DNA from 3 places in the Arthrobacter rhamnosi genome. Region 3 is predicted to be linked to each of the others. Evidence: riboswitches for the same ligand, from Rfam matches in the RefSeq annotation. Region 3 holds a riboswitch; each other region holds the start of a gene.
The links. A riboswitch is a leader RNA that binds a small molecule or an ion and turns the genes downstream of it on or off. The one in region 3 is predicted to bind thiamine pyrophosphate.

Region 1 (10,294 bases), on a different contig from region 3:
CCGTGGCGGCCCGGATGCCCTGCACCTTGTTCGCGGCGATGGCGACACCGATCCCGGTACCGCAGATGAGCAGTGCCCGATCCGCCTCGCCCCTGGCGACCCGCTCGGCGGCCTCGATGGCGACCGTGGGGTAGGGCGTGTGGCCGTCCGGTCCCACGCCGACGTCGACCACCGACTCGACGAGGTCGTTCTGTTCGAGGTCCTTCTTCAGGATCTCCTTGTACTGGTATCCCGCATCGTCGCAGCCGATGATGAGCCTGAGTGCCATGTTCTCTCCTAGGAATCGTGCGGGCTGGTGCCCGCTGCGCTACTGATGACGTCGGCGACGGTGGTGCAGATGAGGGCGAAGGACACCGCACCGGGGTCGGATGTACCGACGGACTTGTCCCCGTGGGCCCGAGCACGGCCGAGGGTCGCCTTCATCGCCGCCGTGGCCTCCGCCGCGGCCGTGGCCGCGGACGCGGCTCCCGACCACGCCTCGGCGAGCCCCTGCCCGTCGCCGATCCGCGCCGACAGTTCGTCGGAGAAAGGCACGATCGCGTCGATCATGGTCTTGTCGCCGACCTTCGCCTTCCCGAAGGCCATGACGGCGTCACTGGCGGCCGACACTCCTCGTGCGAGGTCCTCCGCGGTGGGCCGTGCCTCGTCGCCGACCACCGATCCGAGGGCCTTGAGGATGGTCGCCCAGATGGCCCCCGAGGTGCCGCCGGCACGGTCGCTCCACGCGTTGGCCGCGTGCCGCAGTGCCGTCTCGGCGCCGGCGCCCTGCCCGACGGCGGCGCGCGCCGCGTCCCGGGCGGCGTGGGCGCCGCGCTGCATCCCGATGCCGTGGTCCCCGTCGCCTGCCACCTGGTCCAGCCTGCCGAGTTCGTCGGCGTGCTCGTCCACGATGCGCGCGACGGCCTCGAGGGCCGTGGCGACGGTAGCGGCGCAGGCGCGGGATTCGGCGGACGAGCTGCCGACCGTCTCCTCGGCGTCGTCCTTGACCTCCGCGTCGAAACGCTGCTGCTCGCCGACCTGTCCGCGGCGGAAGCCGGGCGTGTCCGCCGGCGCCGTCCAGAGGCGTTCGAGCTCGTCGTCGAGCCACAGGAGGGTGAGGGAGCAGCCGGCCATGTCGAAGCTGGTGCACAGTTCGCCGACCTCCGGGTCGACGATGCTGATGCCGCGTCCGCCGAGCAGCTGGTGGACGGTGCGGTAGACGACGAAGAGTTCCTCGTACTTCACGCTGCCGAGGCCGTTCAGCAGGGGCACGACCCGCGCGCCCTCGAGGGCGACCCCGTCCGGGACCTCCTCGAGGAGGCGGCTGACGAACAGTTCGGCGAGGCCCGCCGCCGTGGGGATGTCCACCTCGTCGATGCCGGGCTCGCCGTGGATGCCCAGTCCCACGGCCATGCGGCCTTCGGGGACCTCGAAGAGGGGCGCGTCGGCGCCGGGGAGCGTGCAGCCGCCGAAGGCGACCCCGAGGGAGCGGGTCCGATCGTTCGCGCGGCGGGCGACGCGCTCGACCCCGTCGAGGTCGTAGCCCTCCTCGCACGCTGCGCCGGCGACCTTGAACACGGTGAGGTCCCCCGCGATGCCGCGCCGTTTGTGCTCCTCGCCCCTGGGGGCGCTGAAGATGTCGTCCGTCACGGTCACGGTGCGGACGTCCAGTCCGGCTTCGCGCAGCTCGGCCTGCGCCTCGTCGAAGTGCAGGACGTCACCCGCGTAGTTCCCGTAACTCAGGAGGACGCCCCGGCCCTGGTCGGCGGTCCGGGCGACCGTGCGGACCTGGTGTGCCGACGGCGATGCGAAGAGGTTGCCCATCACGGCTCCGTGGGCCAGGCCTGGCCCCACGAGGCCGCCGAAGGCCGGGTAGTGTCCGCTGCCGCCCCCGATGACGAGGGAGACCGTCGGTGCTGCGGGGCGGCCGGCGCGGACGACGCCGCCCGGGATCTGCTGGACCCAGCGCGATGCCGCGGCCGCGAAGCCGCTGATCATCTCGTCGACGAAGTCTCCGGGCTCATTGAACAGTCGCGTCATTGCGATTCCTCCTGGTCGTTTTCCTACATTCTATAGGATCTGCACGATCAGGCAATGCCCTCGGAGCGCGGCCCGCAGCAGGTCAGCCGGAGGACCGCCGGTCGGCCCGGCTCGGCGCGGGCTGGTATCCGCCGGCCGCGTGCAGGGCCCGGGCGGCGTCCTCCGGGCGCGAGGCGGCAGCGACGAACCCGTCCGGCCGCACGAGGTACAGGATGCCGGGCCGGAGGGGTGTCGATCCGGTGGTCGGAAAGCGGTGGAGGGGGAGCCCGAACTCCCGCGCTGCGGCTTCCGCGTGCCGGATCCCTGCCTCGTCCGCTGCATACAGGTGCAGCTGCCAGGTCGCAGAGCGCAGCACGTCGAAGTTCTCGCCGGTCCACTGCAGCCGCCTCCCGACGACGGCGTCCCGGCGTCGGCGCACGGTGCTCCCGTCCATCCAGTAGTGGATGCGGATCTGGCCGAGGTAACCCGCGAGCCGCCGGCCGACCGGCAGGCGGGGGAACAGGGCGACGGCGACCGGCAGTACGACCCGGGGCACGTACCTGCGCACGGCCATGACGACCTTCGAGGAGGACGTCAGGCCGCGGAACACCAGGTCCGTCGTCGTGAGCAGGCGCACCGCCACGGGCCGGCGTTCCGCCTCGTACCGGCCGAGGAGCGTCTCGGGTGCACGCCCCGCGACGACGTCGGCGAGCTTGAACGCGAGGTTGTGGGCGTCCTGCAGCCCCGTGTTCATGCCCTGCGCGCCGACCGGGGAATGGACGTGGGCGGCATCCCCAGCCAGGAACACGGAACCCGTGCGGAACTGCGCGGCGATCCGGTGGTGGATGCGGTAGGTGGAGAACCAGCGGTAGTCCTCGTAGGTCACGCCGAACGCCTCGGCCATCCGGCGCCGCGCGAAGTCCTCGGTGACGGACGGGGCGTCGTCGTCGCCGGCGGTGCCGATGAGCCGCTGGCCGTTCCTGCCCTCCTCGTCGGGCCGCATGGGGAAGGCCAGGAGGAACTCGGTCGCCTCCTGGCGGATGTTGACGGTGGCGGGAGGAAGCCCGCTCACTCCCACCGCATCGACCAGGTAGAAGGTCTGCCGGCTGGTGGTGCCCTCGAACGCGATCCCGGACAGGGTACGGACGAGTGAGGACGCCCCGTCGCAGCCGACCGCGAACCGCGCGGACACGGTTGCCGTGCCCATGGGCCCCTCGACGACGGCTCCGACGCCGCCGTCCACCTGGTCCAGGGACCGCAGCCGGTGCCCCCAGCGGACGGACCCGCCGAGTGCCTGCAGGTTGTCGACGAGGAGCCGCTCGTTGGCGCTCTGCTCCAGCATGTGCATGCCGGGATAGGGGGAGAGCCCCCTGCCGAGGCCGCCCAGCGGGACCGGCGCGAAGGCCCTGCGCCCGAACCCCGGCCGCACGGACTCGGCGTGCACGGCCTCGGCCAGCACCCGGTCCACGACGCCGAGCTGGTCGTAGATCTCCATGGACCGCGAGTGCACGCCCAGGGCACGGGACTCCACCGTCGGGCCGTCCTTGCCGTCGATCAGCACCACGCGCACGCCCAGTCTCACCAGCCAGTTCGCCAGCATCAGGCCGGTGGGGCCGGCTCCCACCACCAGGACGTCGACGCTCCCGGGGTCGTGCCGTTCGTCCTGCTCCATCGCGGGCCTCCTCGCCGGTGTCCTGGTCAGCGGTCCAGGGTCGTGCAGACGCAGGCCCGGTTGCCCTCGGCGTCGGCCAGCACGGTGAAGGACGGCGCCCGGGTGGCGTCCACCACGGTGCCTCCGGCGGCGACCGCCGCCGCGATGCGGGCGTCCGCCGCGTCGTGCGGCACCCAAAGGTCGAGGTGGAACCGCTGCCGCGGCGTCTCGTGCGCGTCGGTGTGCTGGAACCACAGGAGCGGAACGCGCCCGGAGGGGTCGACGACGTCGTCGCCGTCCACCGCGCCGGCGTCCCCGGTCAGCAGCGCCGCCCAGAACGGGCCGATCGCGGCCGGGTCGGCGGTGTCGAGGGCGAGCTCGACGACGGCGGGAGCCGCGGGGTCGGCGGCGATGCCATGCGCCGAGGCGAGTTCGCTGACCGCCCTGGCCAGCCGGACGTCACGCTCCGTGATGCCGGACGCATCATGGCTGAGGAGCTTCACGTCGACGTGCCGGTAGGTCAGCACGACGTCAGGGTGGTGGTCCATCTCCTCGGCGAGCTCGCCGATGGCCGCGACGAGGGCGAGGCCGGTGGCGAAGTTCCCGGTCAGGAAACGGGCGTGGAGCGCCTGGGCCAGCTTCCGCCAGTCGCCCAGGCCGGCGTCGAGGATCTGGCGGGTGCCGAGGATAGTCATGCGGCCAGTATGGCCCCGTCGGAGAGGCAGGAGAAGGTCTGCCGCCCACGCAGTCGACGGCCGCCCGGTGAGGCTGTGATTTGACTCTCAGTTCCCTACGGTTCAGGGTTTTATGTCTGTCATATCCGTCTTTACCCACGCAACCGCCGCTGCCTTCCTGCCCCGCGGCTGCGGAAGGAACACCTCCTCCATGTCTGATCCCGTACTCTCGGCGCCGGCCTCGACCCGCGCCACCGGCCGTTCCAGCTCCTCGCCCCACCTGACCCGGGCGCTGAGCAACCGCCACATCCAGCTGCTCGCCATCGGTGGTGCCATCGGCACCGGCCTCTTCATGGGCTCGGGCAAGACCATCTCGCTTGCCGGTCCCTCCGTGATCTTCGTCTACATGATCATCGGCTTCATGCTCTTCTTCGTCATGCGCGCCATGGGGGAGATCCTCCTGTCCAACCTCGAGTACAAGTCCTTCAGCGACTTCGCGGGCGACCTGCTCGGACCCTGGGCCGGGTTCTTCACCGGGTGGTCCTACTGGTTCTTCTGGGTCGTGACGGGCGTCGCCGACATCGTCGCCATCTCCGGCTACGTGGACATCCTCGCCCCCGGGACCCCGCTGTGGATCCCGGCGCTGGCCACCCCCGTGGTGCTGCTGCTCCTGAACCTGCCCACGGTGAAGGCTTTCGGCGAGGCCGAGTTCTGGTTCGCCATCATCAAGGTCGTGGCCATCCTGGCCCTGATCGCCACCGGCATCGTCATGATCGCCACGCATTTCACCTCTCCCGCAGGGCAAGTCGCGAACCTCGCCAACATCTGGAACGACGGCGGCATGTTCCCGCACGGGCTGTTCGGCTTCATCCTCGGCTTCCAGATCGCCATCTTCGCCTTCGCCGGCATCGAACTGGTCGGCACCGCCGCCGCCGAGACGAAGGACCCCGAGACGACGCTTCCCCGCGCCGTGAACTCCATCCCCATCCGTGTGCTGCTCTTCTACGTCGGAGCGCTCACCGTCATCATGGCGGTCAACCCCTGGCGGACCATCGATCCCGCGAACAGCCCCTTCATCGGCATGTTCACCCTGGCCGGCCTCGGTATCGCTGCCGTCGTCGTCAACCTGGTGGTGCTGACCTCCGCCGCCTCGAGCGCGAACTCCGGCATCTACTCCACGTCGCGCATGGTGTTCGGACTTGCGCAGGACGGCAACGCCCCGAAGGCCTTCGGCACGCTCAGCCGCCGCCAGGTGCCGCAGAACGCTCTCCTGTTCTCCTGCATCTTCCTGCTCGCCGGCCTGATCCTGCTCTACTCGGGTGACTCCGTGATCGGAGCCTTCACGATCGTCACCTCGGTGGCCTCGGTCCTGACGATGTTCGTCTGGTCCATGATCCTCATCAGCTACCTGGCGTTCCGCCGCCGCCGTCCCGAGCTGCATGAGCGGTCCGCGTTCAAGATGCCCGGCTCCGCGTTCATGCCCTACGTGGTCCTTGCCTTCTTCGTGTTCATGCTCGTAGCCCTCGCGCAGGCCGAGGACACCCGGCTGGCGCTCGTCGTGACGCCGGTGTGGTTCCTCCTGCTCGGAGCGGCCTGGTACGCCAACCGGAAGACGCCGCTGCAGCAGGCCCGCATCGAGGAGCACAAGGCCACGGTGCAGGCCGAGCAGGCGGCACGCGCAGGCCGCTAGGTCCCGGCACCACCGCTCCGGAAGACCGCTCCGGAAGACTGCTCCGCAAGACCGCGCGGAAACACCGCGCGGAAGCACCGAAGGACCGTCCCCTGGAAATCGCTTGGGGGGCGGTCCTTCGTCGTCCTCCCGGAGTGCGGAGCGGCGGGGACACCGATGGGCCCGGGTGCGGATGCCATACTGCAGGGATGGCCAAAAACAGGACTCCCTCCGGCCGCATCCTCGCCGCCCGCGTCGACGACGACCTGAAGGAGCGGCTGCGCGCCGCAGTGGTCCATCCCCACCTCCTTTTCGCGGGCAAGGCCGCCCTCGCGGCCGCGCTCGCCTGGACCTTCGCGCTCGCCATCCCGGGGGAGGCCTCCCGGTACCCGTACTACGCCCCGCTGGGCGCCCTGCTCGCGCTGTACCCGACCGTCGCGGGAACGCTCAGGTCGGGACTGCAGACGGTCGCCGGCCTCACGATCGGGATCATCCTGGCCCACATCGCCGGATGGGCGGGAGACCCGGACTGGCTGACGATCGCCTTCGTCGTCGGCGTGGGAGTGCTCCTCGCGGGCGCCCTGCGGAGGACGGCGGGCGGCGGTTCCGGGATCGCGTCCGCCGGGCTGTTCGTCCTGGTCATCGGCAACGATGACCTCGGGTACTCGCTGGGCTACTTCGTCCAGACCGTCGTGGGCGTGGGCGTGGGCCTTGCCGTCAGCGCGCTGATCCTGCCGCCGCTGAACCTGGACGATGCCGTGGGACAGGTGAGCCGGCTCCGTAGGACGGCGTCCCGCCAGCTCCAGGAGATGGGCGAGGCGCTCGAGGAGGACTGGGAGGCGGATGATCCGCGCTGGCCCCAGCGGCGGGACGACCTGACCGCCACGGTACGCAATGCCCGCGAGGCCCTGCAGTACGCGGACGAGAGCAGGAAGGGCAACGTCCGGCGGCGCTTCCACCCGCATGACGCGGACCGCGACCACCGGCACGTCGAGGTCCTCGAAGCCGTCGCGACCCACACGCTGAACATCACCAACATGCTGCAGGACGCGCTCCATGGAACATCCCGCGAGCAGCCCCTGCCCGCCGCGGTCCGGCCGCCCCTCCAGCAGGCCTTCACCGCCGTCGGCGACGTCCTGGACCTGTGGACGGTGGAGGAGGACGACGCCGGGACGCTGCGGGTGGCCGAGCGGAGCCTGAAAGCGCTCGAGGTCGCTGCGTACGAGTCCTCGTCGAAGGACGTCCCCTTCGGTGCCGCGGCCGCGATCGGCATGAACCTGCACCGCATCCTGCAGGCCGTCCGGCAGGAGCAGGAAACAGGCCGGGCGGCCTAGCGGTACTGCCGGGGGACACAACGAGGGGCACCCCGAAGAGTGCCCCTCGTCACTGGATGAAACTTCCTGCGTGGAACCGCTCAGGTGAGGTCGCGGGTCTTCGCGAACCGGTCGATCGCCTTCTGCGTGGAACGGTTGGTGAGCACCTGGATGGTGGTGCTCACCACACCCGAGACGATCGCGAACACCAGGGCGGAGCGCAGGGTGTTCTCCAGCCCGTCCTTGCTCTTCGGTGGCGCTTCACCCGTGATCTTCTCCCACAGGAAGTCGACGAGCTTGGTCCCCACGAAGCCGGCGCCGACGCTCATGCCCGCGCCGAGCAGCTTGAACAGTACGTTCATGTCTCTCCTTCTGGTCCGGTAGTCCTCCGCCTAGCCTAGCCGCGGCGGGCGGCCCCCGGCACAGCTGCACGCACGGGGCCGGCCCTGCACGAGGAGCTCATCTGCCGGGGCTCCCCCTGCGGTGTAGGATCGGTAGCGCTCAACCAACATACGACAGGGGAGCGCCGACCGGCAGCATGCTGCGGGAACGGGCGCTGAGAGTGCGGACCGCCGCAGACCCTCGAACCTGATCCGGCTAGTACCGGCGAAGGGAGTCGAGTTCTCAGAGTGCACGGAAACTGCCCCGGCGGTCCCCGGCACCCTCCCCTCCTGTACCTCAGGAGGAATCACCATGGCATCATCAACCGCCCTCAACGGCACCTCTCCCCGCACCCGCCAGTGGCGCGTCGTCGACATCGTGGTGGCCTCGGTCATCGCGGTCGCCGTCGGCGTCCTGTTCTTCGCATGGTCCGCGGGGTACTCGGGCATCAGCGTGCTCACGGCGGGCTTCCCGCCCCTGGCCGGCCTGTACTCCGGCGGCTGGCTCATTGCCGCCGTCCTCGGCGGGCTCATCATCCGGAAACCCGGCGCGGCGATCTACTGCGAGGTCCTCGCCGCGGCCGTCGAAGCCCTGCTCGGTTCCCACTTCGGGATCACCGTGCTGCTCTCCGGAGTCATCCAGGGGATCGGCGCGGAGCTCGTCTTCCTGCTCTTCCTCTACCGGAAGTGGAACCTCCCGGTAGCGCTGCTCGCCGGTCTCGGTGCAGGCCTCGCGCTCGCGATCAGCGAGAACATCCTCTACAACGCGCTGTGGACGTTCGAATTCAAGCTCCTGTACACGGTGTTCGCAGCCATCTCCGGCATCGTGATCGCCGGGCTGCTGTCCTGGCTCGCCATGCGGGGCCTCGCCCGGACGGGCGTCCTGTCCTCGTTCGCCGCGGGCCGCACGGCGGACGTGTGACACCAGCGCAGGCACCCTTCCCGGGCCCCGTGCACGTCCGCGCCCGGGAATGGGGCTGGCGTCACGCCGGCCGGAAGGCCTTCGCCGCACGCCGGCTCGATCTCGACATCCCGCCGGGGGAGCGCGTCCTGCTCCTCGGCGCCTCGGGCGCGGGCAAGTCGACCGTGCTCGCCGGTCTGGCCGGCCTGCTCGGGACCGGCGACGAGGGCGAGCAGGAGGGTGAACTCCTGCTCGACGGCGCGCAGCCGGCCGGCGCCCGGGGGCGCGCCGGGCTCGTCCTGCAGGACCCCGAGACGCAGGTGGTCCTCGCCCGCGTGGGCGACGAGGTGGCCTTCGCGGCCGAGAACCTGTCGGTGCCGCGCGAGGAGATCTGGCGGCGCGTGGGCAGGGGGCTCGACGACGTCGGGCTCGACCTCCCGCTCGGCCACCCCACGGCGGCGCTCTCCGGCGGCCAGAAGCAGCGACTCGCGCTCGCGTCCGTCCTCGCGATGGAGCCGGGGCTGCTCCTGCTCGACGAGCCCACCGCGAACCTCGATCCCGAGGGAGTCCTCGAGGTGCGCGACGCCGTCGTCCGCGTCCTCGAGCGCACCGGAGCCACCCTCGTCGTCGTGGAGCACCGCGTGGCGGTATGGGCCGACGTCGTCGACCGCGTGGTCGTGCTCGATGCGGGCGGAGGGGTCCTGGCCGACGGGCCGCCCGCGACCGTGCTCGCCGGGGGCCCGACCCGGGACCGGCTTGCCGCCGCAGGAGTCTGGGTCCCGGGATGGCAGCCGGTGGTGGGCGGACCGCTCCCCGCCGGTGGCGGGGAGGCCCTGCTGTCGGCCTCCGGTCTCACCGTCGCCCGCACCAAGCGGGGACCGGCCGCCGTCGAGGACCTCGCCGTCGAGGTGCGCGCGGCCGGGGCGCTGAGCATCACCGGCCCGAACGGGGCCGGGAAGTCGACCGCCGCCCTGACACTCGGCGCCCTGCTCCGCCCGCGGGCGGGACGGCTGGAGGCATCGGCGGCCCTGGCCGGGACCGCCGCGGGTGACCCGTTCCGCTGGCGCTCGTCCGAGCTGGTCCAGCGCATCGGGACGGTCTTCCAGGAGCCCGAGCACCAGTTCCTCACGGCGACCGTCGCCGACGAACTGGAGTTCGGGCCGCGGCGGGTGAGCGGAGCCCCGGACCTGCACCGCGTGGCGGAGGTGGCCGAGCGACTCCGCCTCACCTCTCTGCTGAAGGCCAATCCCTTCACGCTGTCCGGCGGGGAGAAGCGGCGCCTGTCCGTCGCGACGATGCTCGCGACCGCCCCGCGCATCCTCATCCTCGACGAGCCGACGTTCGGCCAGGACGCGGGAACGTGGGCCGAACTCGTCACCCTGCTGCGCGAGCTGATCGACGGAGGCGTCTCCGTCCTCTCCGTCACGCACGACGCCGATTTCATCGCAGCACTGGGCGGCGCCACCCTGCACATCTCGGGCGGAGCGGGACGGCTGGTGACCCGATGAGCACGGACCACCCGACCCCGGTGCTGACCGGGAAGACCCTGCTGCGGGCCAATCCCGTGTCCAAGCTCTTCGCCGCCGTCGTCATCACGCTCGCGCTGATGGCGAGCATTGACTGGGTGAGTGCCGCGGTGGTCCTCGCCTGCGAACTCGTCCTCCTGCCCCTGCTGGGCATCAGCGCGCTGGGGCTGGCGCGGCGGATC
Region 2 (10,294 bases), on a different contig from region 3:
TGGTGGTCGCGATCGGTGCCCTGGCGGCCGGGCTCGCACGGCTGCTCGGCGCGGCGTAGGGCCTCCCGGCAGCGACCGGGGTAGGGGGCCTCCCGGAGGGCTGGATCAGGTGGTCGGGCGCGGCACGAACATGATCAGGGCGACGCCCACGAGGCAGACGGCCGAGCCGACGAGGTCCCAGCGGTCGGGGCGGAAGCCGTCGGCAAGGACGCCCCACGCCAGCGATCCGGCCACGAAGACGCCGCCGTAGGCAGCGAGGATCCGCCCGAAGTTCGGGTCCGGCTGCAGCGTCGCCACGAAACCGTACGCCCCGAGCGCCACGATGCCGAGACCGGCCCACCACCACGGCCTCCCTTCTCGGACGGCCTGCCAGATGAGCCAGGCACCACCGATCTCTGCCGCCGCAGCCAGCACGAACAGGAGGGTCATGCGCAGGATCGTCATGGCCCCAGTCTGCCCGAGGGCGCAGCAGGGGCTGCCCTCCGGCGGCACCGCCGGGGCAGGACGGGCGAGGGGACGCGCTAGGACGTCCCGACGACGCCGGCGGTCGCCCCGGCGATGGCCGCCTCCTCGTCGGTCGGCACCACGAGGACAGGGAAGGCCGACGACGGCGTGCTGATCGCCCGGGCTTCCCTGCTGCGTTCGCCGTTCCTTTCCTCGTCGAGTTCGAGGCCGAGGGCGCCGAGTTTCGTCACGACGGCGCTGCGGAAGGCTGCCGCGTTCTCGCCGATGCCCGCGGTGAAGACGAGTGCCTGCGCGCCGCCTACGGCCACGTGGTAGCCGCCGACGTACTTCGCGAGGCGGTAGGAGGCCACCTCGATGGCGAGCTTCGCGCGGTCCCCGCCGGACTCGGCGGCCTCGGTCACCGAGCGCATGTCATTGGTGCCCGTGAGGCCTTTCAGTCCGCTGTTGCGGTTGAGGAGTGCGTCGAGGTCCTGCTCCGAGTACCCCTCCCGCATCAGGAACAGCAGGATCGACGGATCGATGTCGCCGGAGCGCGTGCCCATCACGAGTCCTTCGAGGGGCGTGAAGCCCATCGACGTGTCGACGCTCCGGCCGTCGCGCACGGCCGTCACGGAGGCGCCGTTGCCGAGGTGCGCGATGACGCCCGTGAACGTGTCCGTGCCGAGGAGCTCCGCTGCGGCGCGGGCCACATAGGCGTGTGAGGTCCCGTGGAATCCGTAGCGCCGGATGCCGAACCGCCGGTACAGCTCGTCCGGCACGGCGTACCGCCATGCGTGCTCGGGCAGGGTGCGGTGGAATGCCGTGTCGAAGACGGCGACCTGCGGCATGTCCGGCCACTTCTCGGTGATGGCCCGGATTCCCGTGACCGCTGCGGGGTTGTGGAGGGGAGCGAGTGGGTTGAGTCGCTCGATGGCGCGGGTGATCTCGTTGTCGATGCGCACGGGCTCGCTGAAGCGTTCCCCGCCGTGCACCACACGATGGCCGACGGCGTCGATGCTCCGCCCCCCGAGCGCCGCGGTGACCTCGCTGTCCACCTGGTCGAGGGCGGCCGCGTGGTCGGGCACCTCGGCTTCGCCGATACGCTCCACGAGGCCCTCCGCCAGGACGTCGTCGCCCTCGCGTACCTGGTACTTGAGCGAGGATGAGCCGGAATTGATGACGAGGATGATCATGGGGTCCTGTCCTGGAAGAGGGGCGGAAGAGGGGCGAGCGGGGCGGGCGGGGGAGCTAGGCCGGCTGCTGCTGGGCCTGGACCGCGGTGATGGCGACGGTGTTGACGATGTCCTCCACGGTGCAGCCGCGGGAGAGGTCGTTGACCGGCTTGCGGAGGCCCTGCAGGACGGGTCCGACGGCGACGGCGCCCGCGGACTGCTGCACCGCCTTGTAGGTGTTGTTGCCGGTGTTGAGGTCCGGGAAGATGAACACCGTCGCCTGGCCGGCCACCGATGAGCCGGGGAGTTTCGATGCGGCGACCGATGCGTCCACGGCGGCGTCGTACTGGATGGGGCCCTCGACCGCGAGGTCGGGTCGCTTCTGCCGGACGAGTTCGGTGGCGCGCCGCACTTCGTCCACGGCTCCGCCGCTGCCGGATTCACCCGTGGAGTAGGAGAGCATCGCGACACGGGGCTCCACGCCGAACTGGGCTGCCGTCTCCGCAGAGGCCACTGCGATGTCGGCGAGCTGCTCCTCATTGGGGTCGGGATTCACCGCGCAGTCCCCGTAGACGAGGACGCGGTCCTGCAGGAGCATGAGGAACACCGAGGAGACGATCTTCACGCCGTCCTTGGTCTTCACGAATTCGAGCGCAGGGCGGATGGTGTTCGCCGTCGTATGGGCGGCACCGGACACCATGCCGTCCAGCTTGCCGAGCTGCACCATCATCGTCCCGAAATATGCCCCTTCCAGCATGCGTTCGCGAGCCTGGTCGAGGGACACGTTCTTGTGGGCCCGGACCCGCGCATACTCCGCGGCGAATTCATCCCGCAGCTCGGAGGTCGCGGGGTCGACCAGGGTGATGCCGGTCAGGTCCACGCCCTGGCCCGCCGCCAGCTCCCGCACCCGGGCCTCGGGTCCGAGAATCGTGAGGTCGCAGACATCGCGGCGGTGCAGGATCTCGGCGGCCTTCAGGACACGGATGTCCTCGCCCTCGGGCAGCACGATGTGCCGCCGCTCGGACCGCGCGCGCTGGATCAGCTCGTGCAGGAAGCGCAGGGGGGTCATGCTGACGGGCCGGGGGAGTTCGAGCCGCTCCAGCAGTTCGCTCTCGTCCACCTGCCGCGACCAGGCGCCGAGGGCTGCCGCGGCCTTGCGGCGCAGTCCGCTCGCGATCTCGCCCCGCACCTCGCTCACGCGCCGGGCGGCGGTATAGGTGTCGTCGTCGAGCGCGAAGACGGGGAACGGCGCCTGCGCGAGGAGGGCGAGGATGTTGGGGTCCGGTGCCAGACCGCCGGTCAGGAAGAGGGCCGACGGCACCGGGAATTCGGGGGAGAACGACGACGCCAGGGTCGCCACGAGGACGTCCGCCCGGTCGCCCGGCACGATCACCAGGGCGCCGTCCCTGAGCAGGTGCAGGAAGTTGCCGACGTTCATGGCGGCCACGCGCACGCTGGTGACGTCGCGCTCGAGGTTGGAGTTGCCGGCGATCTGGCGCGCGCCCAGTTCCGTGGCCACCTCGGAGACGGTGGGCTGGGAGATCTCGGCCAGTTCGGGGATCACGTAGACGGGGCGGCCGGAACGGCCGGGCCGTACATGCTCGCTGATGGCGGCGACGGCGTCATCGGCGGCCCGGTTGACCATGATCGCGAGGAGGGACACCTTGGCGGCGTCGAGTTCGCGGCGTGCCACGTCGACGGTGTCCGCCGCCTCGTCGACCGACATGTCCTTGGCGCTGATGACGGCGAGCACCATGGCGCCGAGGTTGTTGGCGAGGCGCGCGTTGAGGTCGAACTCGACGGCCGCGTCGTTCCCGGAGAGGTCCGTCCCCTCGACGATGACGACGTCGCACTCCGCGGCGATCTCGCTGTAGATCGCGACGCAGCGGGCGTCGATCTCGGCGCGGTCGCCGGTGACCAGCAGGGCTCGGGCCTCGGCGCGGGTCAGGCCCCCGCGCGCACGGCTGTCCGGGAGGTCGAACGCGCGCTGCATGAGGCGCACCATCGGATCCGCATCGGGATCGTCACCCTCCACGATGGGCCGGAAGAATCCCACGCGGTCGGCGTGCCGGTACAGCATGTCCGCAAGCCCCAGGGAGATCAGGGACTTGCCGGAGCCGTTGGTCATGGCGCTCACATATATTCCGCGGGTCATGGGCCCAGTCTTGCAGGGTCCCCGGACCCCCGCCATAACGGGTGTCACGCCGTCGGGGCGGGTTCCGCGCCGTCGGAAAGGCAGGGATAACCGGTCCAGGGCGTACGGGGACGCCTGTTCTGCCGTCTCGGTAGGCGGCCTCCGCGCCCTCAGCCGAGGGGTGCGCGCGTGTCCGTCTCCGGGCCCCATAGTCCGCCCGCTGCCACCAGCAAGCCTGCGAGGACCAGCAGGGCGGCGATCGGGGCGCAGGTGCCGAAAGCAGCCTGGAGCGGAGGCAGATAGTAGGGGTAGAGCGCGGGCACCACGATGGACAGGCTGTACCCGAGGCCGTAGCCGCTGGAGCGGACGCCGCCGGCGAAACGTTCCGAGAGGTACGCGCCGACGGGCCCGTACACCGATACGGTCACCACCTGCAGGGCGGCGCAGAGCACGACGACGGCTACCGGACCCTCCACGGCGAAGATGGACAGGAAGCACACCGGGGCCAGAACGGCGGCCAGCACTCCGAAACCGACGAAGAAGAGCCGTCGTCCGAGAAAGGTGGACAGGTGTCCGCAGAGCACCATGGCGACGGCGGAGACCGCGGTGGCGCAGAGCAGGGCGAAGGTGACACCACGTCCGTCGAAGGTGCCGGCCCTGGTCAGTTCCGCCGTAAGGGTCGGGATCGCCATATAGGTCAGCAGCCAGAGTCCGGTCATCAGGGTGAAGGTCTGCAGGAACACCCGACGGTCGGGACCGACGAGGACATCCCGCAGGGGGAGCGGCACGGTGACCCGGGCTACCGGAGCGTCCGCCACCTGGCGCCGGTAGTACCCGAGCATGACGAGCGCCAGGATGCCGCCGACGACGAAGGGCACGCGCCAGCCCCAGGCCGCGTAGGACGCAGGACCGAGGACGGCCAACAGCACGAGGACCAGGGCCGCGATGGTCGTATTGGCCACGGGGGACATCGCCATGATCAGCCCGCTGGCAAGCCCTCGCCGTCGGGGTACGGACCACTCCATGGCCAGCGGGACGGCAGAGGTGTACTCGCCGCCGAGGAAGACGCCCCCGAGGAACCGCAGTGCCAGGATGAGCACCACCGTTCCCCAGCCCAGGACCTCGTGACCGGGGACGGCGGCGATCAGCAGTGTGGTGGCGGCGATACCGGCCAGGGCCACCTTCGTGACGGCGGTGCGTCCCACCCGGTCGGCGATGGGGCCGAGGACCGCAGCGCCAAGGGGGCGGCCGATGAGCGTCGCGGTGAAGACGAGCCCGGCGGCCGCGATGACATTCTCCGCACCCAGCAGGGTGCTCGCCGCGGGGGCGAGGGCGATGACCGGAAGGAAGATGTCGAACTGGTCGACGAAGTTCCCGAGGATCCCGCCCCGGACGGCGTGGCGCGCCCGCCGTTCGTCAGTGGTTCGCATCGTGGCCGGGGATGCCATGGAGGGATGGGGCATTGCATTCTCGCTTCCTTCGCCGGCATGATCCGGGGCAGGTTCGGCGGTCGAAGCTGCAGCAGCTTCCTCTCAGCCCTTGCCGGGGCTCCCGCGGGAATAGGTGGCTCCATCCTGCCATGCCGCGGTAAGAGCCCTTGACCTTCGTGCTCACCGGGCATAACGTACAACCACATGGTTGTAAATCAGATGAGTGAGGACGAGGTGGACCGCCTGTTCCAGGCGCTCGCCGACGCGACACGGCGGGATATCGTGGCGCGCGTCCTGGTCGCCGAGTATTCGGTATCCGGCCTGGCCGAGCAGTACGACATGAGTTTCGCAGCGGTACAGAAGCACGTCGCCGTGCTCGAGCGAGCCTTTCTCGTCACCAAGGAGAAACGCGGACGGGAGCAGATCGTGCGGGGACAGGTCGACGGCGTGCACAGGGCCCGCCGCCTGCTGGACGACTACGAAAGGATCTGGCGACAGCGGGTCGAACGGATCGAAGAGATTCTGGATGAGGACTAGGAAGGCATCATCATGGCGGTCATCAGTACGGAGAAGGACACCGAGGCACTCAACTTCCGGCTCGTCGCGGAGTTCGACGCGGGGGTGGAACGCGTCTGGCGGATCTGGGAGGATCTGCGGCAGCTCGAGCGGTGGTGGGGACCGCCGACGTGGCCCGCGACCTTCGACTCCCTGGAGTTCGTCCCGGGCGGGCGTGCGGCCTACTACATGACCGGTCCCGACGGCGAGAAGGCGCGGGGCTGGTGGCGCATCACCGGCGTCGAGGCGCCGCACCGCCTGACGTTCGACGACGGGTTCGCCGACGAGGACGGCGAGCCGGTGGCGGACATGGGCGAGACCCACGCCGAAGTCACCCTCGAGGACCTCGGCGGGCGGACGCGCATGACGATGACGACCTCGTTCGAGTCCCTCGAACAGCTCGACCAGATGGTCGCGATGGGCATGGAGGAGGGCCTCAGGCTCGCCCTCGGGCAGGTCGATGCGCTCCTCGCGGAGGATGCCTCCGTCTGATCCGGCCGGGCTGCCCGGTGCCTCCGGTGAGGTACCGGGAGAACAGGAAGGACCGCCGAAAAACGCTTTCGGCGGTCCTTCCTGTCGGCTCGGCGGAGTGCCAGGCGCCCTTACGCGGTCCGGGGCTTGCGGTTGGGCAGTGCGAGCTTGAAGATCTTTCCCCAGGTGGAGGCGACCTGCTTGGGCAGGGGGCCGGTGGTGTAGGGCAGGTTGTAGCGCGAGCAGATGTCGCGGACCTTCACGGCGACCTCGGCGTACCGGTTGGACGGCAGGTCGGGGAAGCAGTGGTGCTCGATCTGGTGCGACAGGTTGCCGGTCATCAGGTGCATGAACTTCGAGCCGGAGATGTTGGCGGAGCCGATCATCTGCCGGACGTACCAGTCGCCGCGGGTCTCCCCCTCGACCTCCTCCTCCGTGAACGTGTCCGTGCCCTCGGGGAAGTGGCCGCAGAAGATGACGGCGTGTGCCCAGAAGTTGCGGATGGCGTTGGCCGCGAGCGTCCCGTAGAGGGCCTGCTTGCCGGAACCCGTCAGCATGGCGACGGCCGGGGTGGCGGCGTAGTCCTTGGAGAACTGCGTGAGGACCTTCTTGCCGACGGCCTTGAGGTCGCGGTTCATGTCCTCCTTGGACTTCAGGCCTTCCTTGTACTCGGGGATCTCGAGGTCGTACAGGGCGATGCCCCACTCGAAGACCGGCGCCAGGATGGCGTTGTACAGGGGGTTGCCGAGGTTGAAGGGGCGCCACGGCTGGTCGGGGTCCATGCGGAGCAGGTTGTATCCGACGTCCCTGTCCTTGCCGATGACGTTGGTCCAGCGGTGGTGCAGGTCGTTGTGCGTGTGCTGCCAGGAGCGGGCAGGGGTCACGAAGTCCCACTCCCACGTGGTCGAGTGGATGTCCGGATCGCGCATCCAGTCCCACTGGCCATGGAGCACGTTGTGGCCGATCTCCATGTTCTCGAGGATCTTGGCGACGCTCAGCATGGCCGTGCCGGCGACCCAGGCGGCCTTGTACTTGCTGAAGAGGAGGGTACCGCGGCCTGCGAACTCGAGACTGCGCTGGACCTTGATGACGCGGCGGATGTATGCGGCGTCGGTCGCCCCCCGCTTGGCGAGGATCTCGTCACGCACGGCGTCGAGCTCGCGGCCGAGTTCCTCGACCTGCTCGTCCGTCAGGTGCTTGGCGGCGTCGGGGCGGACCAGGGGGTGGCCCGACGCCGCAAGGGCGCCCGGGCGGGTCAGCGTGGTGGTCATGGGGACTCCTCCGTTGGGGGTTAAAGGTCGAGGTTCACGGGCCCGGCGGCCGCCGAGACGCAGGTCTGGATGAGCTGGCCGGGTTCGTTGTGCAGTTCACCCGTCCGGAGGTCCCGGACCTGCCCGGCACGCAGCGGGATGAGGCAGCTGTGGCAGATGCCCATGCGGCAACCGCTCGGCATGAGGATGCCGGCATCCTCGCCGATGTCCAGCAGCGGGGTGTCGCCGTCGGCCTGTACCTCGCGGTCGGACTGCTCGAAGGTGACGAGGCCGCCGTCGTGCCCGGCGCCGGCGGTGAGGTCGGTGGTGAACCGCTCGATGGTGAGGGTGCCCGTGCTGGCCTGCGCCTCGGCTCCGGCCGTGATGCTCGGGGCGGTGCGGGCGGTCTCGAGGGCTGCCTCGCGGTTCCAGAGTTCCTCGGCCGAGTTGAGGAAGCCCTCTGGGCCGCAGGCGTAGGCGGCGCGGGACCGCCAGTCCGGGCAGAGGTCCGCGATGGTCTTGGCCGTGAACTCCAGCCTGCCACGGGCGCTCGTGAACCAGTGGCGGACCGTGAGGTTGGGGAACTGGTCGGCGAGCTCGTCCAGTTCCTCGCGGAACAGGCTCTTCTCCGGCGTGCTGTTCGAGTTGATGAGCACCACGTCGGCGTCCGGGCGTCGGGGGACCAGCGTGCGGATCATGGACATGACCGGAGTGATGCCGCTGCCCGCCGTGAGCATGAGCAGGGACCGCGGGTGCTCGGGAAGGACGAAGTCGCCCTGCGGCGGCGCGAGGAACAGGACGTCCCCGTGCTTGGTGTCCCGGACCAGGACGTGCGACACCGCGCCGGCGTCCTTGACCGTGATGGCTGGATCGTGCCCGGCGGCGTTGCTCAGCGAATAGGAGCGCCAGTGGCGGACGCCGTCCAGTTCGACGCCGATGCGCGCCCACTGCCCGGCCTGGTGGCCGTGCCAGCCGTGGCCGGGGCGGAAGTAGATCGTGGCGGAGTCCTCGGTTTCGCGCACCACGCGGGTGACGACGCCCCGGAGCTGGCGGGAGGAGTACACCGGATTGAACAGGGCGAGGAAGTCTTCCGGCGTGAGCGGGGTGATGAGCGCGGAGGCTACACGCGCCAGCTTCGTGAACCGGATCATTGCACCAACGATATAGCCTCTCCCGCTAAAATTCTTCACTCTTCGCATACAGTTGACGGAGTTGCATTGTCGTGGAGAGATAGATCGGGGCCGTCCGGATGAGTTCTGACGAGGTTGTGGGAACTCCTCCCGAGCCGCCCTGGCTCGCCCTCCCGCCCCAGGTGAGCGACCGCCTCCGGCCGCTCACGGGCGATCTGGTCGAGGCCATCATCCAGACCGTCCCCCAGCTGGTGCCGGCATATGCGCGTCCGATCGAAGGGGGCTTCGGCCACGCACTGCGCCTCGGGGTCGCCGTCGCCCTGGAGCGGTTCCTCGAGTTGCCGGGCACGAGCCTGCCCGCACTGTCCGACCAGAGCCGCCAGCTGGTGGCCGGCCTGGGCCGCGGCGAATTCCGCCAGGGACGCAGCATGGATTCGCTGCTCGGGGCCTATCGGATGGGTGCGCGCGTGACCTTCCGGGAGATGTCGCGCCGCTCGATGGAGGAGGGCCTGGGCTCCGCGGTGGTGGTGGACCTCGGGGAATCGATCATGGCCTACATCGACGAACTCTCCGCGGTCAGCGCCGAGGCCTACGCCTTCGAGCAGTCCGAACGGGCCGGGGCCGTCGACCGCCGTCGTGCGGAACTGCTGGAACTGCTGCTCCTCGGGCAGGCGGACGAGACGTCGCTGCGGCAGGCGGCGTCGCTCGCCGACTGGGCCGTGCCGGCCCAACTCGCCGTCGTGACGCTGCCGCTCGAGCGCGCGCAGGGACTGCGCCAGAGGCTTGCACCGGGTGGGATCGTCATCGAGCGTGAGACGGACGCCGTCGCCCTGGTCCCCGAGCGGGGGGTGGCGTCCCGCGCGGACCTGCAGCGGGTCCTGACCGGCAGGAGTGCGTCCATCGGACCGGCCGGCGGGCTCGAGCAGGTCGCCGATTCGTTGCGGCTGGCGGTCCTGGCGGCGTCCATGTTGCCGCCGCGCGAGGGCGAGGACGATCCTCCCGTCTGGGCCGACGAGCACCTGACCGAGGTGGTCCTGGCCGCGGAGCCGTCCGCCGTGGGGGAGCTCGCCCAGCGGAGGCTCGCACCGCTGGCCGGGCTGCCGGCCGGTCAGCGCGAGAAACTCGAGGAGACCCTGCTCGCCTGGCTGCGGCACTGGGGCCAGCGCGCCCCGATCGCGGACGAGCTCGGCATCCACCCGCAGACGGTGGGGTACCGGGTGCTCCAGCTGCGCGAGCTGTTCGGTGAGGACCTCAGGAACCCGAAGGTGCGTTTCGAGCTGGAGATCGCGCTGCGCAGCGGCCGGACAGTTCCCGCCTAGGCCCCGCGGTAGGTCGCCGCCGTCCAGAGGTGGAAGAGGGCGTAGGCGCGGTAGGGGCGCCAGGCCCGGGACAACCGGTCCGCGTCCCGGATGCTCGGGTTGCCCATCGCGCGCCGGGCCACGAGGTCGCCGGGCGTAAAGGCGTCCGGGTCCCGCAGGACGCGCACTGCGAGGTAGTCGGCGGACCAAGGGCCGATACCCGGGATGGCGAGCAGTTCCTTCCGCAGCTGCACGTGGTCGCCTCCGGGGTCGAGGGACAGGCCGTCGACGACGGCGCGCGCGACGTTCTGCACGGTTGCGGCGCGTGCGCGGGTCACGCCGACGGCGGCGCGCAGTTCCTCCTGCGGAGCGTCGGCGATGGTGCCCGGCGCAGGGAAGACCGTGAGGCC
Region 3 (10,294 bases):
GTCACGGCGGTGCTCGACGGGGTGCAGCCCGCGGCGGGGGAGCGCATCGCGGACCTCTATGCCGGAGCGGGCCTGTTCACCGTGCCGCTCGCACGCGCCGTCGGACCGGACGGCGCGGTGCTGTCGGTGGAGGGTTCACCCGGGACCAGCCGGGACGCCCGGCGCAACCTCCACGGGCAGGACCACGTGTCCATTGTGCAGGGCCGAGTGGACGCCGTGCTCGGCCGATGGACCGAACCACTCGACGCCGTCCTGCTCGACCCGCCGAGGGCTGGAGCAGGCAGGAAGGTCGTACGGCAGATCGTGCAGGCCCGCCCCCGCGCCGTCGGCTACGTGTCCTGCGACCCGGCGTCGTTCGCGCGCGACCTCGGCTACTTTCTCGGCGCCGGGTGGTCCCTCGACGCGCTGCGCGTCTTCGACCTGTACCCGCACACGCACCACATGGAGTCCTTCGCGCGGATCCTGCCGCCTCCGGCCTGAGCGCGCCGCGGGGCTCGAACCCGGCGGGAGCAAGCTGTGGATGGCACCGCTCCGAATCCCCGACGTTAGAGTTAACGGGATCGAGGGCGACGACCCGCCACACCAAACGAACCGAGGAGGCGCCGATGGGACTCTTGGAGACGATCCACGGCCCACAGGACCTGAGCAAGCTCAGCCATGCGCAGCTGACAGCACTCGCGAAGGAGATCCGCGCCTTCCTGGTCAGCAACGTCTCGCGCACCGGCGGGCACCTGGGACCCAACCTCGGGGTGGTCGAGCTGACCCTCGGCATCCATCGCGTCTTCGACTCGCCTCGCGACAGCATCATCTTCGACACCGGCCACCAGTCCTACGTGCACAAGCTCGTCACCGGACGGCAGGACTTCAGCACGCTGCGCCAGCAGGGCGGGCTGTCCGGCTACCCGTCGCGGGCGGAGTCCGTGCACGACGTCGTCGAGAGCTCCCACGCCTCGTCCTCCCTCTCCTGGGCGGACGGCATCTCCCGGGCCCGCGTTCTGGGCGGCGAAGGTGACCGCTACACGGTGGTCCTGGTCGGAGACGGCGCGCTCACCGGCGGCATGGCCTGGGAGGCGCTGAACAACATCGCCGCGGACAAGCGGCGCAGGGTCGTGATCGTGGTCAACGACAACGGCCGCTCGTACGCCCCTACCATCGGCGGCGTCGCCGACTACCTCGCCTCGCTGCGTCCTACCCTCGACTCCGTGCGCACCCACCGCGTCTACGAGCGCACCCTCGACTGGTTCAAGCAGCGCATGCAGACCGGCGGCCCCGTGGGCGAGTTCAGCTACAAGAGCCTCCATGCCATGAAGAAGGGCATCAAGGACTGGTGGGCGCCCCAGGGCCTTTTCGAGGACCTCGGCATGAAGTACGTCGGTCCCGTGGACGGCCACGACCAGTCGGCCGTCGAACAGGCGCTCCACCTCGCCAAGAACTACGAGGGCCCCGTGATCGTGCACGCGATCACGGAGAAAGGCCACGGCTACGCGCCCGCCCGCGCACACGAGGCCGACCAGTTCCACGCCGTCGGCATCATCGACCCGGAAACGGGTGAGCCGGTGGACGCCGCGGGCCAGCAGTCCTGGACGTCCGTGTTCGCCAACGAGATCGCGGACATCGCGGACGAGCGGCCGGACATCGTCGGCATCACCGGGGCCATGCTGATCCCCGTCGGGCTGCACCGCTTCGCCGCACGGCATCCGGAGCGCGTGTTCGACGTCGGGATCGCCGAGCAGCACGCCCTCACGAGCGCCGCCGGCATGGCGTATGGCGGGCTGCACCCCGTCATCGCCCTCTACGCGACCTTCCTGAACCGCGCGTTCGACCAGCTCCTCATGGACGTCGCCCTGCACAAGGCCGGCGTGACGATCGTCCTCGACCGGTCAGGGGTCACCGGGCCCGACGGCGCGAGCCACCACGGCATGTGGGACCTCGCGATGCTGCAGGCCGTTCCGGGGCTCCACCTCGCTGCGCCCCGCGACGCCACCCGGCTGCGGGAGGAACTGCGGGAAGCCGTCGCCATCTCGGACGCCCCGAGCGTCGTGCGCTACTCCAAGGGCTCCGTCGGCGCCGAGGTCGAGGCCGTCGAACGCCTGCAGGACGGGGTGGACGTCCTGTCCCGCAGGCCTGCCGGCTCGCGCTCCAACGACGTCCTGATCATCAGCGTGGGCGCCATGAGCGAACTGGCACTCGACGTGTCCAACCGGCTCGGCGCGCAGGGCATCAGCTCCACGGTGATCGACCCCCGCTGGCTTCTGCCGGTCCGCCGCTCGGTGATCGACCTCGCCTCCGAACACCGCATCGTGATCGTCATCGAGGACGGCGTGCGCGCTGGTGGCGTCGGGTCGAGGATCCGGCAGGAGATGCGGTCGGCGGGCGTCGACACCGCCCTCAACGAGGTGGGTCTCCCCGTCGAGTTCCTGGACCACGGCTCACGGAACCAGGTCCTCGAGCGGGTCGGCCTGACCGCCCAGAAGATCACGCACGACGTCGTTGCACAGGTCCTCGGAACGAAGGTGCCCGTCGCGCGGCCCCTCGCCGGTGACCAGGCGCCCGCGACCGGTCAGATCCCCAAGCTCTAGTCCCAAGCTCTAGTCCCGAGCCGCCGTCCCGAGCCTTGATCCCGAGGCCCGATCCCGGGCGGGTCCGGTGCGGGTCGGGAGTCCCTTTCGAAGGGTGGTGTGAGACAATGGCGAAGGCTGGCGGGGGAACCACATTCCCCCGCCGGTCCAGTGACAGGCTTCCGTTCCGAGAGCGATGCTTCCGTCCTACCGAGTCCGCCCCGTCGGCGGAAGTAGGCGGAATCCGCTGGCGGGACCCACCGTCGACAAGGGCGGCTGAGTTGGAAAAGCGCCACTGGTCTCCGAGTGATTCCGCACCCCAATGACGGTGTGACCCCGGACGACATGACAACGACTTCCGGTCAGCCGCCGGGCGAAGGGCCCGCGGCGGTCCGACATACCGCCCTGGAGGGCGCTGGAATGTGGCCGGTGCCGCAGGGGCTTGGAGCAGGCACCTATGGATCAGTCAGAACAGCTGGGGAACGAACAGAACGCACCGGAAGCATCAGCTGCCGGGCAGGACGCCCAGGAGCAGGCCGCACCGGTGAAGGCGCCGAGGAAGCGCCGTACCGCCAGCGCACCGGCCGGAGCGCCTCCCAAGGCGCCGGAGCCGTCACCCGAGGCGGCAGCGGCCGCCGAACCCGTCCGCAAGAGGGCCACCCGGGTCCGCAAGCCGGTCGTCGTCACCGACGAGACCGCAGCCGAGGCACCCATCCCGTCCGGGTCCGACGTGCCGATGGACGGCACGGCCGGTTCGCAGACCGTGTCCTCTACCGACGCCGCGCCCGCCGCATCCACCCGCGCGCCCCGCACCCGCCGTCGTGCCGCGACGGCCGAAGCAGGCCCCGCCCGCCCGGTGGAGCAGCCCGCCCCCGCGGAGACCACCCCCACCGATGCGCTCGCCCCCGTGACCGCATCCGACGAGGCGGCGGCCGGGACGGCCCCCGCCGAAGCCCCGGCGGTACCAGCAGACAGCGCCGGGAATGCGGCCGGCACCGAGGCCGACTCGCCCGCCGAGGAGAAGCCGACCCGCGCGCGCCGCACGACCAGGACCCGGAGCCGCCGGGCCTCCGAGCCCGTGCAGGCGGACGACGCGGAAGCAGCGGACGCCGGAGCAGCGGACGCCGGAGCAGCGACGACCCCCGTCGCGGGTTCCACGTCGGCCGCTGCCACGGAACCCCAGGAATCGCCCGGCGCCGCGCCCGAGGACTCAGCACAGGAGGACGAGCCGGCGGCCGAGAACCGCTTCGACCCCTTCGCCATCCCCGAGTCACCGCTGTCCCTCCTGTTCCACGCCCCGGACCTCAGCACCGTCTCCGTGCCGTCCGTCAAGATCACCCCGCCCAGCGAGGAGGACAGCGAGGAGGAGGATTCCGAGGAGTCCGGTCGCCGTTCACGCCGCAGCCGCCGTAGCCGGAACCGCACCCGCGATGCCGCCCCCGCCGAGGCCGGCACGGACGACGCCGAAACGGAGGACTCCGACGACCGGTCCCGCTCCAACGGGCCCGAGGAGGGTGCGGGCGTCACCTCACGCCGTCGCCGCCGTCGTCGCCGTGGCGACCAGGACCTCGAGCTGACCGGCGGCGAGGACGATGATCCGCCCAACACCGTCACGCGGGTCCGGGCTCCCCGGCAGGCCAGCGAGCCCGTCTCCGACCGCGTGACCAGCGTCCGCGGATCCACGCGCCTCGAGGCCAAGAAGCAGCGCCGTCGTGAATCCCGCGACACGGGCCGTCGCCGCCAGGTCATCACCGAGGCCGAGTTCCTCGCACGCCGCGAATCCGTGGACCGCCAGATGATCGTGCGACAGCGCGACGACAGGATCCAGATCGGCGTGCTCGAGGACGGCATCCTGGCCGAGCACTTCGTGTCCAAGACGCAGCAGGACTCGCTGATCGGCAACGTGTACATCGGCAAGGTCCAGAACGTGCTGCCGAGCATGGAAGCCGCCTTCGTCGACATCGGACGCGGCCGCAACGCCGTCCTCTACGCAGGCGAGGTCAACTGGGACGCCGCCGGCCTGGACGGCCAGCCGCGCCGCATCGAACTCGCGCTGAAGTCCGGTGATCCCGTCCTGGTCCAGGTCACCAAGGATCCCGTGGGCCACAAGGGTGCGCGGCTCACGAGTCAGATCTCCCTGCCCGGCCGCTACCTCGTGTACGTCCCGGGCGGCTCCATGACCGGCATCTCCCGCAAGCTGCCCGACGTCGAGCGCAACCGCCTCAAGCGCATCCTCAAGGACAGGCTCCCGGAGAACGCCGGCGTGATCGTCCGGACCGCGGCCGAAGGCGCCAGCGAGGAAGAGCTGACGCACGACATCAACCGCCTGCGTGCCCAGTGGGAGGAGATCGAGCGCAAGGCCGGCTCCACGAAGACCCTCGCACCCGAGCTGCTGTACGGCGAGCCCGACCTCACCATCAAGGTGGTGCGTGACGTGTTCAACGAGGACTTCTCGAAGCTCGTCGTCTCGGGCGAGGAGGCCTGGGACACCATCGAGGCCTACGTCATGTACGTCGCTCCGGACCTCGTCGGCAGGCTCGAGAAGTGGACGAGCGAGGAGGACATCTTCGCCGCCTCACGCATCGACGAGCAGATCTCGAAGGCCCTGGAGCGCAAGGTGTTCCTGCCGTCGGGCGGCTCGCTCGTGATCGACCGCACCGAGGCCATGACCGTGGTCGACGTCAACACGGGCAAGTTCACCGGCAGCGGCGGCAACCTCGAGGAGACCGTCACGAAGAACAACCTCGAGGCGGCCGAGGAGGTCGTGCGCCAGCTGCGGCTCCGCGACATCGGCGGGATCATCGTGATCGACTTCATCGACATGGTGCTCGAGGCGAACCGCGACCTCGTGCTGCGCCGCCTCGTCGAATGCCTCGGCCGGGACAGGACCAAGCACCAGGTCGCTGAGGTGACCTCGCTGGGCCTCGTCCAGATGACCCGCAAGCGCATGGGTACGGGCCTGCTCGAGGTCTTCGGAGAGGACTGCGAGCACTGTGCGGGCCGCGGCGTGGTCACCCACATGGAGCCCGTGGAGCACCGCAGCCACACCGCCGTGCCGGATACCCAGCAGCCCGCGCGCCAGGACAGGGTCTCCCGGAGCGAGCGCAAGCGGAACCGGGGCCGCGGCGGCCAGCAGCAGGACGAGAACGGGGTCCAGCCGGTGGCTCCTGTCGCGGACAGCCCCGACCGCGCGGCGAAGGCGGAGGCCGCACGCGCCGCCCTCGCCAGCATCGCTGCCGCCACGCACCACCACGAGGAGGAGCACCCGGCCGCGGTCGCCGACATCCAGGTGACGGAGGCGGTCCTGACGATCAACGGCGAGACGGTGACGCTGCCCCGCGCGGACAACCGCCGCCCGACCGTCCAGGAGAGCCCGGAGGTGCCGGCAACCCGCCTGACGCTCGACAGCCTGAGTGAGGCCTTCAACAGGAGGCCCGCGGGCGACGATGCTGCAGCCGGGGGAGCCGACGGATTCCAGGCGCCCGAGGGTGGCAGTGAGGTCCGCAGTGAGGTCCGCAGTGAGGTCCGAAGTGAGGGTGGCGATGAGGGACGCAGTGAGGGCGGCAGCGCAGACAGCGCGCCGGAGACACCCGTCCGCACCGAGGTCCCCGTCGCGGAGGCGCCGGCCCGGCGAAACCGCCCGCGCCGTCGCGTCGCCCGCAGCGCGCAGGGCGCCGCGGACACCACGATCGAGACGCAGACCGCCGAGTCCGCCGCGCAACCCTCCGGCACCCGGCATGTCGCCAGGGCCCAGGCGCCTGTGCGGAGGCCGGAGGCCTCGGCGTCCGAGCCGCTCATCTTCGGCGTAGGTGTACCCGCCTCGGAGCTGTAGCAGCCAGGTGCCGGTGCGTCCGGCGCACGGAAGGCCGGAGTCCCAGTGGACTCCGGCCTTCCGCGTTCCCGTGGACGACCGGCTGCGTGCACGACCGGCTGCGTTGACGACCGGCTGCCGGGACCCGCGGCGGTCCGGCCCGCGGCTGCCTCGACCTGCCTGGCTGCGCTAGGCTTGATCGCGACACGGGGTGCCCTGCCGGATGCAGGGCTGAGATCAAACCCGTCGAACCTGATCTAGCGGGCGCGTGCGCCCGACGCCTAGCGGAGGGATGTCACCCATGCATACTGCGGTTACCACACCCACGTCCGGAATTCCCAATATCCTCAGCATCGCCGGCTCCGACCCGAGCGGCGGAGCCGGGATCCAGGCGGACATCAAGAGCATCAGCGCCAACGGTGGCTACGCGATGGCCGTCGTGACCGCCCTGACGGCGCAGAACACCCGGGGCGTCACCGGCGTGCACACCCCTCCCGCGGAGTTCCTCCGGCAGCAGCTCGACGCCGTCGCCGAGGACGTGTCCATCAGCGCCGTGAAGATCGGGATGCTCGGTTCCGCCGACATCGCGCGCTGCGTGGCGGGATGGCTCGACGACGCCCGCCCGCCCGCCGTGGTGCTCGACCCGGTCATGGTGGCCACGAGCGGAGCCCGGTTGCTCGACGACGCCGTACGGGCCGTCATCGACGTCGCCCGTCGCGCGTCGCTCGTCACCCCCAACATCGCGGAACTCGCCGTACTCGTCGGAGCCGAGCCGGCGACCTCCTGGCCGGAGGCACTCGCCCAGGGGAGCACCCTTGCGGCGCGGCTCGGCACGCGTGTCCTGGTGAAGGGCGGGCACCTGCCGGGGGAGCGGTGTCCCGACGCCCTCCTCTCCCCGCCGGGAGGTCCCGACGACGCACTGGTCCTCGACGGGCGGCGCGTGGACACGGTGAACACGCACGGCACGGGCTGTTCCCTGTCGTCGGCGATCGCCAGCCGGTACGCCGCCACCGCCGACTGGCCCACGGCCGTCCGCGAAGCGAAATCCTGGCTCGAGGGGGCGCTCGAGGCCGCGGACCTCCTGGACGTGGGAGCGGGCAGCGGACCCGTCCACCACTTCCACTCCGCGGTCGACCCGCGCATGCACCACCGCTTCGCCGATCTGGCCTGGCGGGACACCACGGCGGTCCGGAACGAGATCCTCGCGCTCCCCTTCGTCACCGGCCTGACGGAGGGGACCCTGCCCGCCCACCATTTCGCCTACTACCTGCAGCAGGACGCGCTCTACCTCCGCGAGTACTCCCGCGTGCTCGCCAGCGCCGCCGCTCTAGCCCCTTCGGAGGACGACCAACTGTTCTGGCTGACGGCGGCGACGTCGTGCCTGCAGACCGAAGCGGAGCTGCACCGCACCTGGCTGGCGAGGGAAGCCGGGGCCCGCTTCGGCGAGGGCGAGGCGGGCCCCGTCACGCGGGCGTACTGCGACCACCTCGCGGCGGCCGCCGGACGCGGCTCGTACGCGGAACTCGTGGCCGCGGTGCTGCCGTGCTTCTGGCTCTACGCCACCGTCGGGGATCACGTGCAGGAGAAGGTGGGCGACGGCGTTCCGTCCGGCCCCCACCCCTACGCGGACTGGATCGCCACCTACGCCGATCCTAGCTTCGCGGCAGCCACCGCGCGTGCGCAGCAGATCGCGGACGATGCCCACCGGCGTGCCTCGCCCGCGGAGAGGAACGCCATGCTCGCGGCGTTCAGGTGGTCCGCCACGTACGAACGGGACTTCTTCGACGCTCCGCGCGTCCACGGCCCCGGCGCTGGGCGGCACGAGCCCGCTGATTTGCAGGAAGATGCTGTTCTGGCGTAATCTAGACCCTCGGTGCACCCGCCTGTTAACCGGCATGTCTGGCAGCAACGGTGCGGGATTTCCGGCACGAAGAGCAACCTCCAGGTTTGCTGCCGAGGCGCACCCAGGTTTTTTCATCAGAAGTCAAGATTGTCGAGAGAAGTGAGTTCCCAAGTGGTGTACGCGATTGTCCGCGCAGGCGGCCGCCAAGAAAAGGTTTCTGTAGGAGACCTCGTTACCCTTGACCGCGTCACCGGTCAGGCAGGAAGCACGTTCAAGCTTCCCGCCCTCCTTCTGGTAGACGGCGTCAAGATCACCTCTGCAGCGGAGGACCTCGCGAAGGTCACCGTCACTGCCGAGATCGTCGAGAATCTTCGTGGACCGAAGATTGTCATCCAGAAGTTCAAGAACAAGACCGGCTACAAGAAGCGCCAGGGTCACCGTTCGGAACTGACCCGCGTCAAAATCACAGGCATCGCATAGTCCCTTCGGGCTATCGATCGGTCACGTACGAAACTTCAGCGAAGGCAGGCATAACTCATGGCACATAAGAAGGGCGCAAGCTCCACTCGCAACGGCCGCGACTCGAACGCACAGTTCCTGGGCGTCAAGCGCTTCGGCGGCCAGGTCGTCAAGGCCGGCGAGATCATCGTCCGCCAGCGCGGCACCCACTTCCACCCGGGCGCCAATGTCGGCCGCGGCGGCGACGACACCCTGTTCGCACTCGAGGCAGGGGCCGTTGAATTCGGCACCCGTCGCGGACGCAAGGTCGTCAACATCGTAGGTGCGGCAGCAGAGTAAATCTGCCTGCACACGATGCACAAGCATTCGGGTGGGGTGAGCCTCTACGGCTCGCCCCACCTTCTTTTAAGCCGGTTAGACTCGGCACAGTGAAGCATTTGTAGAAGGAGACCAACGTGGCGAGCTTCGTTGACCGCGTAGTCCTGCACGTATCCGGAGGCACTGGTGGCCACGGCTGCGTCTCCGTCCACCGCGAGAAGTTCAAGCCCCTCGGCGGGCCCGACGGCGGCAACGGCGGCGACGGCGGCGACGTTATCCTCCGCGTCGACCACCAGACCACCACCCTCCTCGACTACCACCACGCCCCGCACCGGCACGCCACGAACGGCGGCAACGGCATGGGTGACTGGCGCGGTGGCAAGAGCGGGGAGACCCTGATCCTTCCCGTCCCGGACGGCACCGTCGTCAAGACGAAGGACGGCGAGGTCCTCGCGGACCTCGTCGGTGAGGGCACCGAGTTCGTCGCGGCCGCCGGTGGTCAGGGCGGCCTCGGCAACGCTGCGCTGTCCTCCCAGAAGCGCAAGGCCCCGGGTTTCGCCCTGCTCGGCATCCCGGGCGACGAGCGGGACGTCGTCCTCGAACTCAAGTCCATCGCGGACATCGCCCTCGTGGGCTTCCCCTCCGCCGGCAAGTCCAGCCTGATCGCCGCGATGTCGGCTGCCCGCCCGAAGATCGCCGACTACCCCTTCACCACCCTCGTGCCGAACCTGGGCGTCGTCGAAGCGGGTTCCACGCGCTTCACCATCGCGGACGTCCCCGGCCTCATCGAGGGCGCGAGCGAGGGCAAGGGCCTCGGCCACCACTTCCTGCGCCACGTGGAGCGCTGCGCCGCCCTCGTGCACGTGCTGGACTGCGCCGCCCTCGAGACCGACCGTGATCCGCTGAAGGACCTCGGCATCATCGAGCGTGAACTCGAGAAGTACTCGGTGGACATGAGCTACGCCGGGCCCGACGGTGACGTCGTCCCCCTGAACGAGCGCCCCCGCCTCGTCGCCCTCAACAAGGTGGACGTGCCGGACGGACGGGACATGGCGGACTTCGTCCGTCCCGAACTCGAGGCGCGCGGCTACCGTGTGTTCGAGGTGTCGGCCTCCAGCCACGAGGGACTGCGCCAGCTGGGCTTCGCGATGGCCGAGATCGTCGAGAACGCGCGCAAGGCCGTCGCCAGCGCACCCCCGAAGGTCGCTCCGCCGGTGCTGCGCCCCCGCGGCGTCAACGCCGCACCGTTCCGGATCCGCCTCGAGGAGAAGGACGCCCTGCCCCTCTTCCGCGTGCTCGGCGAGA

Region 1: another riboswitch for thiamine pyrophosphate. It lies ahead of ACX80I_RS11445 (ECF transporter S component); the one in region 3 lies ahead of thiD (bifunctional hydroxymethylpyrimidine kinase/phosphomethylpyrimidine kinase).
Region 2: another riboswitch for thiamine pyrophosphate. It lies ahead of ACX80I_RS06400 (MFS transporter); the one in region 3 lies ahead of thiD (bifunctional hydroxymethylpyrimidine kinase/phosphomethylpyrimidine kinase).

Annotation. Positions count from the first base shown of each region.
Region 1 covers NZ_JBTNDT010000005.1:90,249-100,542, reverse strand. Annotated here, with positions in the region: gene ACX80I_RS11480 (ribose-5-phosphate isomerase) at 1-268, opposite strand, end outside; gene ACX80I_RS11475 (dihydroxyacetone kinase family protein) at 277-2,019, opposite strand; gene ACX80I_RS11470 (FAD-dependent monooxygenase) at 2,102-3,670, opposite strand; gene ACX80I_RS11465 (4a-hydroxytetrahydrobiopterin dehydratase) at 3,697-4,344, opposite strand; gene cycA (D-serine/D-alanine/glycine transporter) at 4,535-6,013, shown strand; gene ACX80I_RS11455 (FUSC family protein) at 6,202-7,326, shown strand; gene ACX80I_RS11450 (DUF4235 domain-containing protein) at 7,407-7,667, opposite strand; TPP riboswitch at 7,813-7,937, shown strand; gene ACX80I_RS11445 (ECF transporter S component) at 7,999-8,607, shown strand; gene ACX80I_RS11440 (ABC transporter ATP-binding protein) at 8,604-10,094, shown strand; gene ACX80I_RS11435 (energy-coupling factor transporter transmembrane component T family protein) at 10,091-10,294, shown strand, end outside.
Region 2 covers NZ_JBTNDT010000002.1:425,161-435,454, forward strand. Annotated here, with positions in the region: gene ACX80I_RS06380 (AzlD domain-containing protein) at 1-59, shown strand, start outside; gene ACX80I_RS06385 (YnfA family protein) at 106-444, opposite strand; gene ACX80I_RS06390 (acetate/propionate family kinase) at 522-1,637, opposite strand; gene pta (phosphate acetyltransferase) at 1,693-3,771, opposite strand; gene ACX80I_RS06400 (MFS transporter) at 3,921-5,213, opposite strand; TPP riboswitch at 5,208-5,315, opposite strand; gene ACX80I_RS06405 (ArsR/SmtB family transcription factor) at 5,385-5,717, shown strand; gene ACX80I_RS06410 (SRPBCC family protein) at 5,730-6,227, shown strand; gene ACX80I_RS06415 (fatty acid desaturase family protein) at 6,338-7,477, opposite strand; gene ACX80I_RS06420 (ferredoxin reductase) at 7,498-8,607, opposite strand; gene ACX80I_RS06425 (PucR family transcriptional regulator) at 8,706-9,905, shown strand; gene ACX80I_RS06430 (DNA-3-methyladenine glycosylase family protein) at 9,902-10,294, opposite strand, start outside.
Region 3 covers NZ_JBTNDT010000003.1:367,876-378,169, reverse strand. Annotated here, with positions in the region: gene ACX80I_RS08460 (class I SAM-dependent RNA methyltransferase) at 1-480, shown strand, start outside; gene dxs (1-deoxy-D-xylulose-5-phosphate synthase) at 606-2,579, shown strand; gene ACX80I_RS08450 (Rne/Rng family ribonuclease) at 3,016-6,390, shown strand; TPP riboswitch at 6,567-6,679, shown strand; gene thiD (bifunctional hydroxymethylpyrimidine kinase/phosphomethylpyrimidine kinase) at 6,671-8,230, shown strand; gene rplU (50S ribosomal protein L21) at 8,384-8,692, shown strand; gene rpmA (50S ribosomal protein L27) at 8,750-9,010, shown strand; gene obgE (GTPase ObgE) at 9,127-10,294, shown strand, end outside.